2 regions of the Paenibacillus sp. Y859 genome follow, and region 1 is predicted to be linked to the other one. Evidence: a T-box and tRNA genes for the amino acid it is inferred to sense, from the RefSeq annotation. Region 1 holds a T-box; the other holds one or more tRNA genes.
The links. The T-box of region 1 lies ahead of metG (methionine--tRNA ligase). A T-box ahead of a tRNA ligase gene usually reads a tRNA of that ligase, here a tRNA-Met.
Positions count from the first base shown of each region.

Region 2: it encodes a tRNA-Met, which carries the amino acid that the T-box ahead of metG (methionine--tRNA ligase) is inferred to sense. The anticodon was not compared.

Region 1 covers NZ_JBXCIZ010000013.1:53,842-61,188, forward strand. Annotated here, with positions in the region: gene AC1TO8_RS19925 (hypothetical protein) at 1-43, opposite strand, end outside; gene rsgA (ribosome small subunit-dependent GTPase A) at 40-1,167, opposite strand; gene AC1TO8_RS19935 (GNAT family N-acetyltransferase) at 1,669-2,115, opposite strand; partial or broken gene AC1TO8_RS19940 (phosphotransferase) at 2,259-3,011, opposite strand; partial or broken gene AC1TO8_RS19945 (polyketide cyclase) at 3,371-3,475, shown strand; gene argC (N-acetyl-gamma-glutamyl-phosphate reductase) at 3,594-4,547, opposite strand; gene metG (methionine--tRNA ligase) at 4,657-6,297, opposite strand; T-box leader at 6,339-6,600, opposite strand; gene AC1TO8_RS19960 (alpha/beta fold hydrolase) at 6,820-7,347, opposite strand, start outside.
Region 2 covers NZ_JBXCIZ010000002.1:300,810-308,156, forward strand. Annotated here, with positions in the region: gene carB (carbamoyl-phosphate synthase large subunit) at 1-3,047, shown strand, start outside; gene pyrF (orotidine-5'-phosphate decarboxylase) at 3,061-3,798, shown strand; gene pyrE (orotate phosphoribosyltransferase) at 3,822-4,436, shown strand; gene AC1TO8_RS06225 (hypothetical protein) at 5,242-5,406, shown strand; tRNA gene AC1TO8_RS06230 (tRNA-Met) at 5,479-5,555, shown strand; tRNA gene AC1TO8_RS06235 (tRNA-Ile) at 5,596-5,669, shown strand; partial or broken gene AC1TO8_RS06240 (SulP family inorganic anion transporter) at 5,755-6,246, shown strand; gene AC1TO8_RS06245 (VCBS repeat-containing protein) at 6,263-7,024, opposite strand; tRNA gene AC1TO8_RS06250 (tRNA-Leu) at 7,257-7,342, shown strand.

The sequences.
Region 1 (7,347 bases):
CCAGTATTTCGGGCTTCAAAAATCTTTCATCATGGTTATTCATATCTTGTTTCCTCCTTTTTTACCCTTATGTCGCATGGCAATCGACTTATGCAATGCCCGTTTATCGATGAGATACCCCGATTTATCATTCACAAACTTGTTTTCTCGCTTCTGTACAAGGTAACGCTCCCAATGCTCTGACGCCAATGATCCATCGGCAAGGGCGGCAAGAACTGCGCAGCCCGGCTCGGTCTGATGGCGGCAGTCATTGTAGCGACACTGTGTGAATAATTCCTCCACGTCGTGAAATCCCGCCCTGATTCCTTCGTCCGCATCAAACAGCCCAAGTTCACGCATACCCGGAGTATCAATAACCATCGCGCCGGATGCGAGCATGAAAAGCTGGCGATGCGTTGTTGTGTGCCGACCCCGGCTGTCGGCCTCGCGGATAGCCTGAACAGTCATCACTTCCTGATTCATCAAGGCGTTTAGCAGCGAGGATTTCCCCACGCCGGACATGCCGAGGAATACCACGGTTTTTCCTGGTTGCAGATATTCACTCAACCTGTCTAAACCACTCCCTGTGTGACTGGAAACTGCGTGTACCGGCACATTAGGATCGGTTTTCTGAACCTCAGCTAACGGTGCGCTGAAATCCGGGACTAAGTCAGCTTTTGTTAAAATTACGACAGGCTGGCCGCCGCTCTGCCGCGTCTGTGTCAGGTAGCGCATGATGCGGCTGACCTTGAAATCCCAGTTTAGGGACGACACGATAAATACGTAATCAAAATTCGTTGCTACGACTTGCTCCAGTATAGTTTTGACAAACCCTGCTGCGTGTCCTGAATAGTCAGCGCGGGAAAATTTCGAGAGGCGGGGCAGCAATTTGGCAATGCGCGAAGCGCCGTTTTCGTTATATTGTAGAAATACAAAATCGCCAACGCACGGAAAATCCTCCCGAGTCCCCGCAGAGTGGTAGAACGCGCCCTTCAATACAGCCGTCACTTCTCCTTGTTCGGTGATGACGGTATATTGCTCTCGCTGAAGTTCCGTAACCCTTCCGGGTATTAAACCTATCGGCGGCGTTTCGGCTTCGATATATCCGTATTGTTTCAAATCAATCATTGAACCGATCCTCTCCTTAAAATTAAAGTTGTTGTTGGGCATAAAAATACCGCGAAACAAGCAGCCTCCTAAGAAGCTGCTGTTTCGCGGCGAAAAGCCGAAAGTCGGCTTATAATCAAAAAGGGATACGACCTTCATCGGTCCCGCTAACAGCAGTATACACGAAAGGTTACTGTTTACGGCATAGCAAAAAACACGGGTGATATTCCCGGTTGCTCTCATTCCAAGCTATAATCAAAGATTGGAATTTACTATGCCCGATATTCGGTTAAGGCAAAACCACCAATACCATATAAGCAATCATTACAAACATCTCCTTTCGCGGGAAAAAGTTGAAATACAAATTCACTTCTATATTGTGACATAAACCTTTGTGAGAAATCTAAGGAAAATTTGATTATAATCAAATCTTATCGGTAAGCTACCTCTCCAACTCAATCCCCCAACTGTCGTATATAACATAAATAAAATGTGTATTTTAGAGTAATATCATCCCCGATATAGAGGGATATTCCTTCACAATAAAGACTGCCGACGAGTGCCGACAGTCAATGTATATTGCTAATCGATTTTAAGAAGACGTATTATTTCACCGTCTATTACGTCTTCACTAACTTTTATAAATCCTAAAGATTCATATAACTTTCCCGCAATTTGATTGTCTGGTCGATGTCCAATCATTATTCTTTTGCATTCTGGAATACTCATAAACTCAATCAACATCTCTAATGCTACCTTACCGCAACCTTTACCTTGATGAGTTTCATCAATCATTATAGCAGGAATCCAATAGTTATCATCCTTGTCTGGTTTCGTACAAAATACGATAAATCCGACTAAAACCTCTTCCGAGTAAATAGCACGCAATTCAAACTCATCAACATATTTAGATTCTGCAATCCAATAAACAACTGGTGCAGGAAAGACATTAAGCTGTTCTGGCTTAACTTTAAGCTTGGTACATTCATACCAATTTTCAATAGACACTGGCTTTAATGCAATTACCATACGAAATTCCTCCCAAATTTTACTTCGCAGAGGATTTCATCCCCTACGATTATTTCGTAACCTTCCTTACAACCATTGCAACATGGATATTCTTCATACCACATCACTCCTCTCGAAAATTAAAAACTCTAATGATAAAAAACTCAATCAACAAATATTCTCTCTCCTATTATTAGGTCTATCTGACGTAAAAAATCTTCTGCAAGTTCTAGCTGTCTAGTTGCAAAATCCAAATCTCCGTGACCTGCAAGGGCGAAGTCTAAGTTACCTAATACAGACATTATTATACGTCCAGTAATAGCAAATCCAAAAGCTTTCAGATCGGTACCATTGTCGATATGGCATAATATGTATTTAAAGGTTGGCTCCTCAATTCCGCCAAACAATGCAAGATTACCAATAAAAGAAGCCAAGTCCCAGTAAGCGGGCATCATTGATACATCCTCAAAGTCAGTCCAAATCCAACCTTCAGGACTTGGTAATAAGTTTCTCGCATGGGCATCTCCATGACACGGTATTAACACACTTGATTCGAGTCGCATATACTCATCTACCCTTGAAAACACATTTAGCAGTGCTTGTATTCGTTGATCGGAGTATTTCCTCAATCTATCAGCCGATTGACATGTCCGTTCCCATACACCAAGCACAGGAAGCTCGTCATTGAAGTCTTTCATTGCGATTGAAAGTCCATTTAGAAGTTCGACGACTTCACTAGGTGAAGGAGGTTGCAACTGTGTGGGTGGAACATACTCCCCTAACGTCATCCATGTACCCGTAACATCATACGTTCCTGCATCAGTAAGGTCGGTAGGTAACAATACAGGGATACCCTTTGATTGAAGGTGACGCGACACCTGTAACTCTCTATCAAGTAAATTGTATGCGTACTCTGCATCTTCTTTTCTTCTCTACAGTTAATAACACTTGTGATATAAGTCTGCCTTTCTCCGGCACTACAACAGCTCCTTAATTTAGGTGTAAAAGTATCTTAACACCATGGATGTTTTCCTCACAGGTACAAAACAATTATAATTGACTATTCTGTCTGTTAGTTTAGTGGATTAACGTATCATTCTTTAATATAATCTGACCTCTTAGGGCAAGGTAATGAGAATACTGTCGATAATGCTGGCAGCCTGATGTCCGTGGACTCGGCACTATCATGTCACATGAGTTTAACGATATAATTATCAATGGATCTAAATTTTATATAATGAGGCGGGTCATCACAATGGAGACAGGTAATAATGTAACTTTTGAAGCAGAAACCACCAATCCCATTGAAATGCAAAAAGCAGGCTTTCAGGCGATTCTAGACAACTTTAAAAAATATAGTGAAATTTCTAAAGAAGATTAGGTTGAAATGAATCGGACATGCAGGTTTATTCATAATTATTTGAAAACACTAATTGAAATCTTCCTTTTGGAAGGTTTTTTTCTACCAAAAATAGACGTGTTGTCTGTAACGGCAAGTTTTACGAAATAAGCCCCATTCCCTCATCAAGTCCCAACATTATGTTCATACATTGAATTGCTGCTCCCGATGAACCCTTCCCGAGGTTGTCTAGTCTGCATGCGACAACAACTTGATCGTCATTCCCTAGAACAAAAATCTCAGAATAATTGGTTCCGTTGCATACTGTCGGATCAAGAGCAAATTCGGAAATTCTCTTAGTATCATCAAGTGGGATGACTCTTACGAACGTTTCTCCATGATAATAATCTGTGAGGATAGCATGAATTTCCTGAAGGCTAGGTTGATTAATAAGTAGACGAGTAACCAAAGGAACTGTCACAACCATGCCATTGTAAAAATCGCAAACAGTCGGAAGGAACACAGGCTGAAACTCAAGATCCGTAAATTTCATCATTTCAGGTAAATGCTTATGATCCATGTTTAAACTATAGTGCTGTGGGTTCCTTATGATGTCGTTTACATCACTAAAACTGCCTGTTTCATGCTGTGCAATTAATGCCTTTCCCCCGCCACTATAACCCGTTAATGAGTGGCAACAAACCGGATAATCACGTGGAAGGATTCCCCTTTGGACAAGTGGGTTAATTCCAAGCACAAATGCAGTAGCATGGCAACCTGGCACTGACACACGAGCAGCGTTAGCTATCTCGCCCCTTTGTAAAGCCGATAGTTCTGGCAACCCATAGGCCCACGCATCATTGGTACGAAAAGCCGTACTGCTATCAATAACCCGGGTATTAGGATTTATGATGAGTGTTATGGCCTCTAGAGCACTCTGGTCTGGTAGACACAAGAATACAATATCTGCTTCATTCATTAACTTTATTCGGATCTCCGGATCCTTCTTATACTCCTCAGAAATCGATAGAAGTTCCACATCGATTCGTTGGTTAAGTCTTTCATGTATTTTTAATCCCGTCGTCCCGTACTGGCCATCTACAAATACTTTCATAGCATATACCTCCGTACACATAATGTATAATTATACATTATTACGTTTTTATATACAATTGGTTATTTCCTATGGCCACCCCAAGGATGGCCAGTCTTCCTCGAGTGGGCTACAGCTTTTGTTTCTCCAACAAACTTGTTTCTTCTTCAATTCGACTAAGATCAATACGCTCGAACAATAACTTTAGGTTTTGGATTTTTCGGTTAGCTGGAACTGAAGTCCACCTCCAAACGGGTTGTTCCAGTGTTAGAAACTTTCTTATTTCTTCACAAGAGAACGGAATAAACGGGTCAAGTAAATTGGACAGATTAGCTATAATTTGCACACATGTATTTAGTGAATATCCACACTCTTCTCGGTTTTCCTTCAACTGTACCCATGGCTTTTGTTCATCAAAGTATTTGTTTGCTCGGCGAACGTAAGTGAAAATCAGCTCAATGGCTTCCTTTAGATGACCTTTTTCAATTAAGGCTCCAGACTCAACATATAAATCCTCAATTGTTCTCTTCCATTCTTCACTAAAATTACCTTCTGGAACGCATCCTTCAAAAGACTTGTCGATAAAAGCCAACGTACGATTAACAAAATTTCCAAATGCGCCAAGCAATTCCCCATTGTGGCTATGGATGAACTCCCTCCATGAGAAATCAGTATCCCGGTTCTCAGGACCGTTTGCTATTAAAAAATAACGAATGGAATCCGGTTGATAGCGACTCATAATGTCCGGTACCCATACAGCCCAATGATTACTTGTCGAAAACTTCTTCCCTTCTAAGGTCATGTATTCACATGATATTATTCGATCAGGCAAATGGAGATCCCTTACACCTAAGAGTAGTGCTGGCCAAATTACTGTATGGAAAGGGATATTATCTTTACCATGTACATAATAAGCAGTTATTTCCTCCTTCCCCTCCAACCAGAAGGATTCCCAGCTACCACCTGTCTCTGCAGCCCACTGTTTACTCGCCGATAAGTAGCCGCTGACAGCTTCGATCCAAACGTAGATTTTTTTATCTTCGAACCCTTCAACTGGAACATCTACACCCCAAGTTAAGTCTCTAGTTACAGCACGATCTTGAAGTCCCTCTTTTAAGTATCGTTCAGTTAACTGCACAGCATTTCCCTTCCATCCTTGAGCTTTTGTTGCATACTCGGTTAATTCAGCTTGGAATCGTGAGAGCGCAAGGTAATAATGCTCTGTTGGACGCTCAATCGGGGGATTCCCACAAATCTTGCAAGTCTTGTCAGATAGGTCTGCAGGATCTAACAATGTTGAACAATAGTCACATTGATCACCTCGGGCGCGGTTCCCACAAACAGGACAAATCCCCTCAACGTATCGGTCCGGTAAAAATCGTTGATCTGTTTCACAATAGGTCTGCTGTATTTCTTTCTTGTACAAATATCCATTTTCCAATAAAATCAAAAACAATTCTTTAACGACATGATGATGAAATTCTTGGTCCGTACGCGTGTACAAATCATAAGTAAACCCTAGCTGCTTAAAGCACTCGGCAAATTCCTGATGAAATCGATCTGCAATATCCCCTGGAGTGACACCCTCTTGAATAGCCTGAACGGCGACAGGTGTACCGTGGCAATCACTTCCTGATACATACAATACATGGTCTCCCTTTGAACGAAAATAACGTGCTAGCACATCTCCTGGTAATAAACTTGCTAAACGTCCCAAATGCAATGAACCATTCGCATAAGGCCAAGCTCCGCCAATAAAAATATTTGCCATGATAACTCCTCCTTTTTTGACAAACAAAAAAGCCCTCATCCCGAAGGGACGAGAGCTGTGCTCACGTGTTACCACCCAATTTTATTAATGCCTTACGACATTAACCTTTTCAGGTACGACGCATTCGCGTTTATACCCTAGCACAATAACGGGTGCGGGTTCCGGCGCAGCCTACAACCACATGAGGGTTCGATGCGCAGCTCAGAGACCATATTCCCAAAGTTATTCTTTACCCCTTTTCAGCAACCGGGGCTCTCTGTATAAAGACATCACCATGGTACTCTTTCTCGTCTTAGCTTTTATTCTGAATATTCAAGTTATTGGAGATTATACTGGGAATAATTTCCTAAGTCAAGACTATTTAATGAAGAAGAAATCATTACCCAGAATCGCCTGATTAATCTCCTTGAAGATCCCTCTAAGCGATCAAGGGCGAATACTCGCAGTCGAAATGTGTTGTTAGCCGAAGTCATTGACTTGCCTGAGCTACCTTCAACCAGTACACAACCTGTCAGTCCATTTCTAGAGGACCCTATTTAACCATTCTTTTACGGTCTCTGTAAACAGTGTATCCTGTTCAATTTGCAGATTATGACCAGCTCTATCAAATAAAACAAAGGATGACCTAGGATACATTTCAATAATATTCCATAATGCTTGGTACCCAACAATTGAATCTTGCCTTCCAGTCAACATAAGTGTAGGTTTCATGTACGGCTTTTCAAGGGCATCCACGTTAAAACTAAAAGCAACATGCTGCCCTAGATAGTTTTCCAAGAATGATTGGTCGGCAATTTTTAGACCTGGAAGGATTTCTTCATTAAACCTCTCCCATACCCGTTTGTTTTGTACTGCATTTATCCCCTCACTTACGAAATAATTTCTATCCTCTAGAGTTAGACTGTTCAAAAGAATTTCATCTTTATCAAACACCTGAAAATATGCTCCATTATCTTTTTGTGTTTCTTGTTCTGCGAGAGGACAGATTAACAGAAGTCCATCCACAATCGAAGGACGTTTATTAATTATTCCTCTAGCTAAGTAGCCCCC
Region 2 (7,347 bases), on a different contig from region 1:
ATATGGCGGATAAAGTATATATTGAACCGATTACGTTGGAGTTCGTTACACAAATTATTCGCCAGGAACGTCCAGATGGTTTGCTACCAACATTGGGTGGTCAGACGGGTCTGAACATGGCAGTAGAACTTGCACGTGCGGGTGTTCTTGAGCAAGAGAATGTGAAGCTACTTGGGACACAACTTAGTTCCATTGAAAAAGCGGAAGATCGCGATTTGTTCAGAGAATTAATGCGTGAGCTTGAACAGCCTGTGCCTGAAAGTGCGATTGTTACTACGCTAGAAGGAGCTCTTGATTTCGCAAATGAGATTGGATATCCGTTGATTGTTCGTCCAGCTTATACTCTTGGTGGAACGGGTGGAGGGATTTGCGCAACAGAAGAAGAACTTCGTGAGACGGTTGTTTCCGGAATTCGTTATAGCCCGATTGGACAATGTCTAGTTGAGAAGAGTATTGCAGGAATGAAGGAAATTGAGTATGAGGTTATGCGTGATGCGAACGATAACTGTATTGTTGTGTGTAACATGGAGAACTTCGATCCTGTTGGCGTACATACAGGTGACAGCATCGTAGTCGCTCCAAGCCAAACATTATCAGACCGTGAGTATCAAATGCTTAGAACGGCTTCTGTAAAAATTATCCGTGCACTAAATATTGAAGGTGGTTGTAATGTGCAATTTGCACTAGACCCACAAAGTTTTCAATATTATGTTATTGAAGTAAACCCGCGGGTGAGTCGTTCATCAGCACTTGCATCTAAAGCGACAGGTTATCCTATTGCCAAAATGGCAGCCAAAATTGCTATGGGTTACACCCTAGATGAAATTATTAACCCTGTAACAGGACAAACGTATGCTTGTTTTGAACCAACATTGGATTACATCGTAAGTAAGATTCCACGCTGGCCTTTTGATAAATTCGTTAATGCTAACCGTAAGCTTGGAACTCAAATGAAGGCGACTGGCGAAATTATGGCTATTGGTCGTACCTTTGAAGAGTCTATTCATAAAGCTATTCGTTCGCTAGAGATTGGTGTTCATCGCTTTAATCTCGAAGGGGCAGAACTATTAAGTGAAGAGGTTCTTAACGAACGTCTTGAGAAGCCGGATGACGAGCGTATCTTCCTAATCGCTGAAGCTTTCCGTCGCGGTTATACATTGCAACAAATCCAAGACCTAACGCAAGTGGACTGGTGGTTCCTTGACAAGCTTGAGGGGATTATCAAGTTTGAGGCACGTATCCAAGCAGAAGAAATACTTTCTTATGATACGTTGTATCAAGCTAAAAGACTTGGATTTACGGATAAATCCATTGCTGAAATTCGTAAGCTGAACGTATCAACGAAGAGTAATACGTCTGAAGCAGAAGTTCGTGAATTCAGATTGAGTCATAATCTTCGTCCAGTGTTCAAAATGGTAGATACATGCGCAGCGGAATTTGAGGCTTCTACACCATACTATTACTCTACTTATGAGACTGAGAATGAAGTTATTCAGTCATCTAAGGAGAAGATCCTCGTTCTAGGTTCAGGTCCAATTCGAATCGGACAAGGGATTGAGTTCGACTACTCGACAGTTCATGCTGTGTGGGCGATTCAGAAGGCAGGCTATGAGGCTGTCATCATTAATAACAATCCTGAGACGGTATCTACGGATTTCAATACATCGGATCGACTGTATTTTGAACCGTTATTCTTCGAAGATGTTATGAACGTGATTGAGCAAGAGAAGCCAATCGGAGTTATTGTTCAATTCGGTGGTCAGACGGCTATTAACTTAGCAGCACCATTGAGTGCAGCAGGTGTGAAAATATTGGGTACGAGCTTAGAAAGCATTGATGAAGCCGAAGATCGCAAGAAATTTGAAGCTTTGCTAACTCGTTTGAATGTGGCTCAACCGAATGGAAAAACGGTTATTTCTGTAGATGAAGCAGTTGCAACAGCTGAGAAAATTGGTTACCCTGTGCTAGTTCGTCCTTCTTATGTCTTAGGTGGGCGTGCAATGGAGATTGTCTACTCTGATGAGGAATTGCTGAGTTACATGGAGCATGCCGTGAAGATCAATCCAGAGCATCCTGTACTGATCGATAGCTATATGCTCGGTAAGGAAGTAGAAGTGGATGCCATCTGTGATGGTGAAACGGTAGTCATTCCAGGAATTATGGAGCATATTGAACGCGCTGGTGTTCACTCAGGAGATTCGATTGCTGTCTATCCACCGCAGCATCTGGAAGCTCATCTTCAAGAGAAAATTGTGAATATTACGATCAAAGTAGCGAAGGAACTAAAGACGATCGGTCTGGTAAACATTCAGTTCGTCATCTACCAAGATGAAGTATACGTTATCGAGGTGAACCCACGTTCATCCCGTACTGTTCCATTCTTAAGTAAAGTTACGACGATTCCGATGGCGAACCTTGCTATGCAGGCGATTCTAGGTACGAAGTTGAAAGACTTAGGTTATCAAGAGGGACTATGGCCTGAGAGCAAATATATATCAGTGAAAGTACCTGTGTTCTCTTTTGCCAAACTCCGTAGAGTAGATACTACGCTTGGACCTGAGATGAAATCAACAGGTGAAGTGATGGGTCGCGATCTTCAATATGCTAAGGCATTATACAAAGGCTTGATTGGAGCAGGTATGAAAATACCATCTACAGGCTCTATCATTGTAACTGTAGCTGATAAAGATAAAGATGAAGCGGTAGAGCTTATGACTGGATTTAAGAGATTGGGTTATAAAATATATGCAACAGGCGGCACAGCAGAAGCTCTAAATAACGCGGGACTCGATGTGACTACCGTTCATAAATTGAGTGAAGGAACGCCGAATATCCTTGATCTGATCCGCACAGGTGAAGCTCAATATGTATTTAATACACTCACTAAAGGTAAATTACCGCAGCGTGATGGATTCAGAATTCGTCGTGAAGCTGTAGAGAATGGTGTCGTATGTATGACGTCACTCGATACAGTAAGAGCATTGCTCATCATGTTAGACACCATTAATTTCTCATCTCAAGCTATGCCATCATTTATTGGGCAATAGGAGGCAGAGGGTTATGAATACAGAATATAGAAATATGGCAGGACGTCTGATCGTGGCACTGGATTATCCAGATGCCACACAGGCATCCGCCTTAGTGGATCAATTACAAGGAATACCTTGTTATATGAAGGTCGGGATGCAGCTTTTCTATGCTGCAGGCCCGAACTTTGTGCGCGAATTGAAGGTTAAAGGTTACTCTGTTTTCTTGGATTTGAAAATGCATGACATCCCTAACACCGTTAAGGGTGGTGCTGAGAGCATTACACGGCTTGGTGTGGACATGTTCAATGTTCACGCAGCGGGTGGTACTCAGATGATGCAAGCAGCTTATGAAGGCATGACGAATGCATTAGCAAGTGATGCTTCTTTATCGAAGCCATTGATCATTGCGGTCACACATTTAACAAGTACTAGTCAATTGGTGTTAAATGAACAAATTGGTTTGGAAGGCAACATACAAGACGCTGTTGTAAGATACGCCAAACTTGCTGCTTCAGCCGGACTAAGTGGTGTCGTGGCCTCTGCTCAGGAGGTACCTTCGATTGGTGAAGCATGTGGTAGAGACTTTATCACAGTAACGCCAGGTATCCGTCCAGCAGGAAGTGACATAGGAGATCAATCCAGAGTGTTAACACCTGGGGAAGCGATACGGCAGGGGAGCCACTATATTGTTGTTGGTCGACCTATCACGGCCGCTAACAATCCCCGCGTAGCAGCAGAACTAATTATTGAGGAGATGATGAAGTCGTGAGTAAATTGATTGAAATTCCTGGAATGATCGCAGGGTATTTACTAAAGATTGAAGCAGTAGCTTTAAGCCCGAAACAACCTTTCACATGGACATCAGGCATTAAATCACCGATCTATTGTGATAATCGCTTAACGATGTCATATCCTGAGATTCGTGAATATATTGCGGAATCGTTCGCAGCGGTCATTCGTGAGCAGTACCCCGATGCGGAAGTTATTGCAGGGACAGCTACAGCTGGTATCCCACATGCCGCTTGGGTAGCACAGAAGTTAAATCTTCCGATGGCCTATATTCGAGATAAGGCTAAAGGTCATGGCAAGGAGAATCAGATCGAAGGATTAATCAAGCCGAACCAGAAAGTGGTTGTCATCGAGGATTTGATCTCTACTGGGGGAAGTTCATTGAAGGCCGCCTTAGCTGTTAAGGAAGCAGGAGCACAGCCATTGGCAGTTCTTGCAATATTCAGCTATCAGCTTGACAAAGCTGTTGACGCATTTGCAGAGGCAGGTATTCCACTTCAGAGCTTGTCTAACTACGGAGCATTAATGGATGTCGCTCTTGAGCAAGGGAAGATAGAAGCAGGAGATGTAGCGGCATTGAAGGCTTGGAGAGCAGATCCCTCATCCTTTGGAGTATAAGGAATATTCATTTATATCATTTTTGTGGAACCGGCTGTGCCATCCTTCAATGGGGATGGTGCGGCCGGTTTTTTTGACGTGATAGAAAGTATAATTTTTTGGAAGATCTTTAGGTGTATTCTGCGAGAATTGCGGAAAATTGGGCTTTTTGAGAAATTAAATGTCTTTTGGGCATCTAAAGTGGGGGAAAGAGGAATAGTGGTGGATTTAGAGAACAAATTTGCAACTAACGTGGATGACTACCGCTGGATGTTGGCTGCATGCAGGTAGTCGAAGGTAGACCTATTAACAACCCAATGGAGACATCGTATGTAGTGGCATCATGAAGAGTAGAGTAACCAAGTACATTTTCTAACGGAAATAACAGACTCTATTTTGCCTGAATCGTCACTCTTGGAATTCTAACGGAAATGAGAGATCTTATTTGGTCTTTTCCTTCGGATTTGAGATGTTAATATGCATATAGAGGCCTGTATTTCCGTTAAAATTTCATTGTGATGTTTTTTCGTGGAATAAGGTCTGTGACTTCCGTTAGAAATCCACTGCCGGTGAGTAAGTGCATAAACAACACCTAAATTAGCAGAATAGGCAGGCTTGCAAGAAATAAGTGTTTAAATGGCCGTTAAAGTTGGGGTAATCGCGGAAAAGTGGTGGATTTAGAGGACAAATTTGCAACTAACTGTACGTTCTGCAGTTCAGTAAGGCTATTTTGAATATTGCGAATCGAGTTGTATGTATAGAGAGTAACTAGGTAACAATACCATCGACATCTTATTTTACTCATGATGAGAAGGAGGGAAGAGGTATGCAATGGGTATATTTCGGTAAACTTTATACAAGTAAATTTCAAGCGAGTTGTCTTGCCAAAAGATTAGAGCAGGATGGATGGATTTACGGGTATGATGATCCTTATTCTGTGGAAATATTTCGTTCTCGTAGAGGGCGTTTTGGCGTTCGATTTATTCCTTGAATAAAAAAGGCTTGACGTATAGGGTGTTAATGTTGTATATTAATTCTTGTCGCTATTTGAATAATTCAATGACGCGGGGTGGAGCAGCACGGTAGCTCGTCGGGCTCATAACCCGAAGGTCGCAGGTTCAAATCCTGCCCCCGCAACCAATTAAATTGCCATTATTCATAGTGGATTACATATTATTTAGGGCCTTTAGCTCAGTTGGTTAGAGCGGTCGGCTCATAACCGATTGGTCGGGGGTTCGAGTCCCTCAAGGCCCATTTTATCAGAAATCCTTGCTTTGTAAGGATTTTTTTGTTTGTCTTTTTAGCTATTAATGAACATTGAAATAGGGGAAACTAGACATTGGCATCTATACAATTGAACAACTCTACTTGGTTTGGTAATACTCGAAAAGACGTATTGTCCGGTATTACGGTTGCTTTAGCGCTGATTCAAGAAGCAATCGCATTCTCTATTATTGCAGGTGTGAGCCCGATGGTAGGTCTGTATGCTTCGTTCTGTATGGCTATTGTCATCTCCTTTGTAGGTGGAAGACCTGCGATGATCTCGGCAGCTACGGGAGCTATGGCATTACTTATGGTGACTCTGGTTAAAGAGCACGGGTTTGAGTATCTATTTGCAGCAACGATACTTACAGGTGTCATTCAATATGTTATGGGAAAATTGAAAGTTGGACATTTGGTCAGCTTTGTACCCCATTCGGTCATAAATGGATTCGTAAATGCATTAGCTATTCTTATTTTTATAACCCAACTGACGCAATTCAAAGGACAGAGCTGGGTGATGTATGCATTGGTTGCTCTGACACTTGCCATTATTTATATAGTCCCTCTTTTTGCTGTGTATCAAATCATTTAGGTGCTCCATAGATCGCAAACCACTGATTCTGTAACATCCACCCGTTGTTCTGCCACTTCAAATTATTCTCCACATACCCAAATCGATCAGCATGGTACAGTCCGCTTACGCCTTGGAAAGCCAGTAACTCATAGACCCCATCTCGATCGAAATCAACTGGATATAAACCGCTGAGAGGGTCTACCCACCCCTCAATAGGGGCCTTCAACGTTCCGTTCGGATGATAGATTTCATCTAAATAGGCTTTGCCTCGAGATGTGATGTCTATCGTATATACTAGTTCTGTATTGCTATTAGTCAATTGCAGTCGATAACCATCTAAATAGGTTACTTTGTATTTCCAATAGTCGTTGTACGCTTCGGAGCTGAATATAAGTTGTGTCTTGCCCTGAGTTAGGGTGTACAAATAGTCATACGTTATCGCCCCTGATCCGCCACTATCGATTGTTAGTAATAGATCTGCAATTCCATCCCCAGTGAAGTCTCCCACAAAGAGACGTGGATTATATCCTGAATTCTGATTGGGCTTGATCCGATAACGTCTTGCGGAGGCACCATCCTGAATGATAATAGAAATGTCGGTTATAAATGGACTTGTAGCATCTTGCTTAACCCCTGTGAGCCATATTTGATCGGGGACATGATCTCCGGTTACATCGACAGTGACATGATCTAGAACCATCTCTTTGTGTGTAGTCTGATCTGGCTGTCTTACATCATATTGGGGGACTTCATACATATGTTGCATCATCATATTTGCTCCTCTATATAGGTAATTACCTATAATCTATGATGGGGAGGGTAAAGATGTGATGAGCATCGGCTTGCCCAAAACGAATGTGTTATCTATGATGTGCAAATGATTAATTTTCTCTGTGAAAAAGTTATTTGTGAAATAGGTTGAAATTGTTTGGAATATATCATATAATAAGAAAGTTGAATTTAAGCAGTACCGTTATATAAATCAGCGAATTCATACCTATTATGCCGGGGTGGCGGAATTGGCAGACGCACAGGACTTAAAATCCTGCGGTAGGTGACTACTGTACCGGTTCGATCCCGGTTCTCGGCATCATG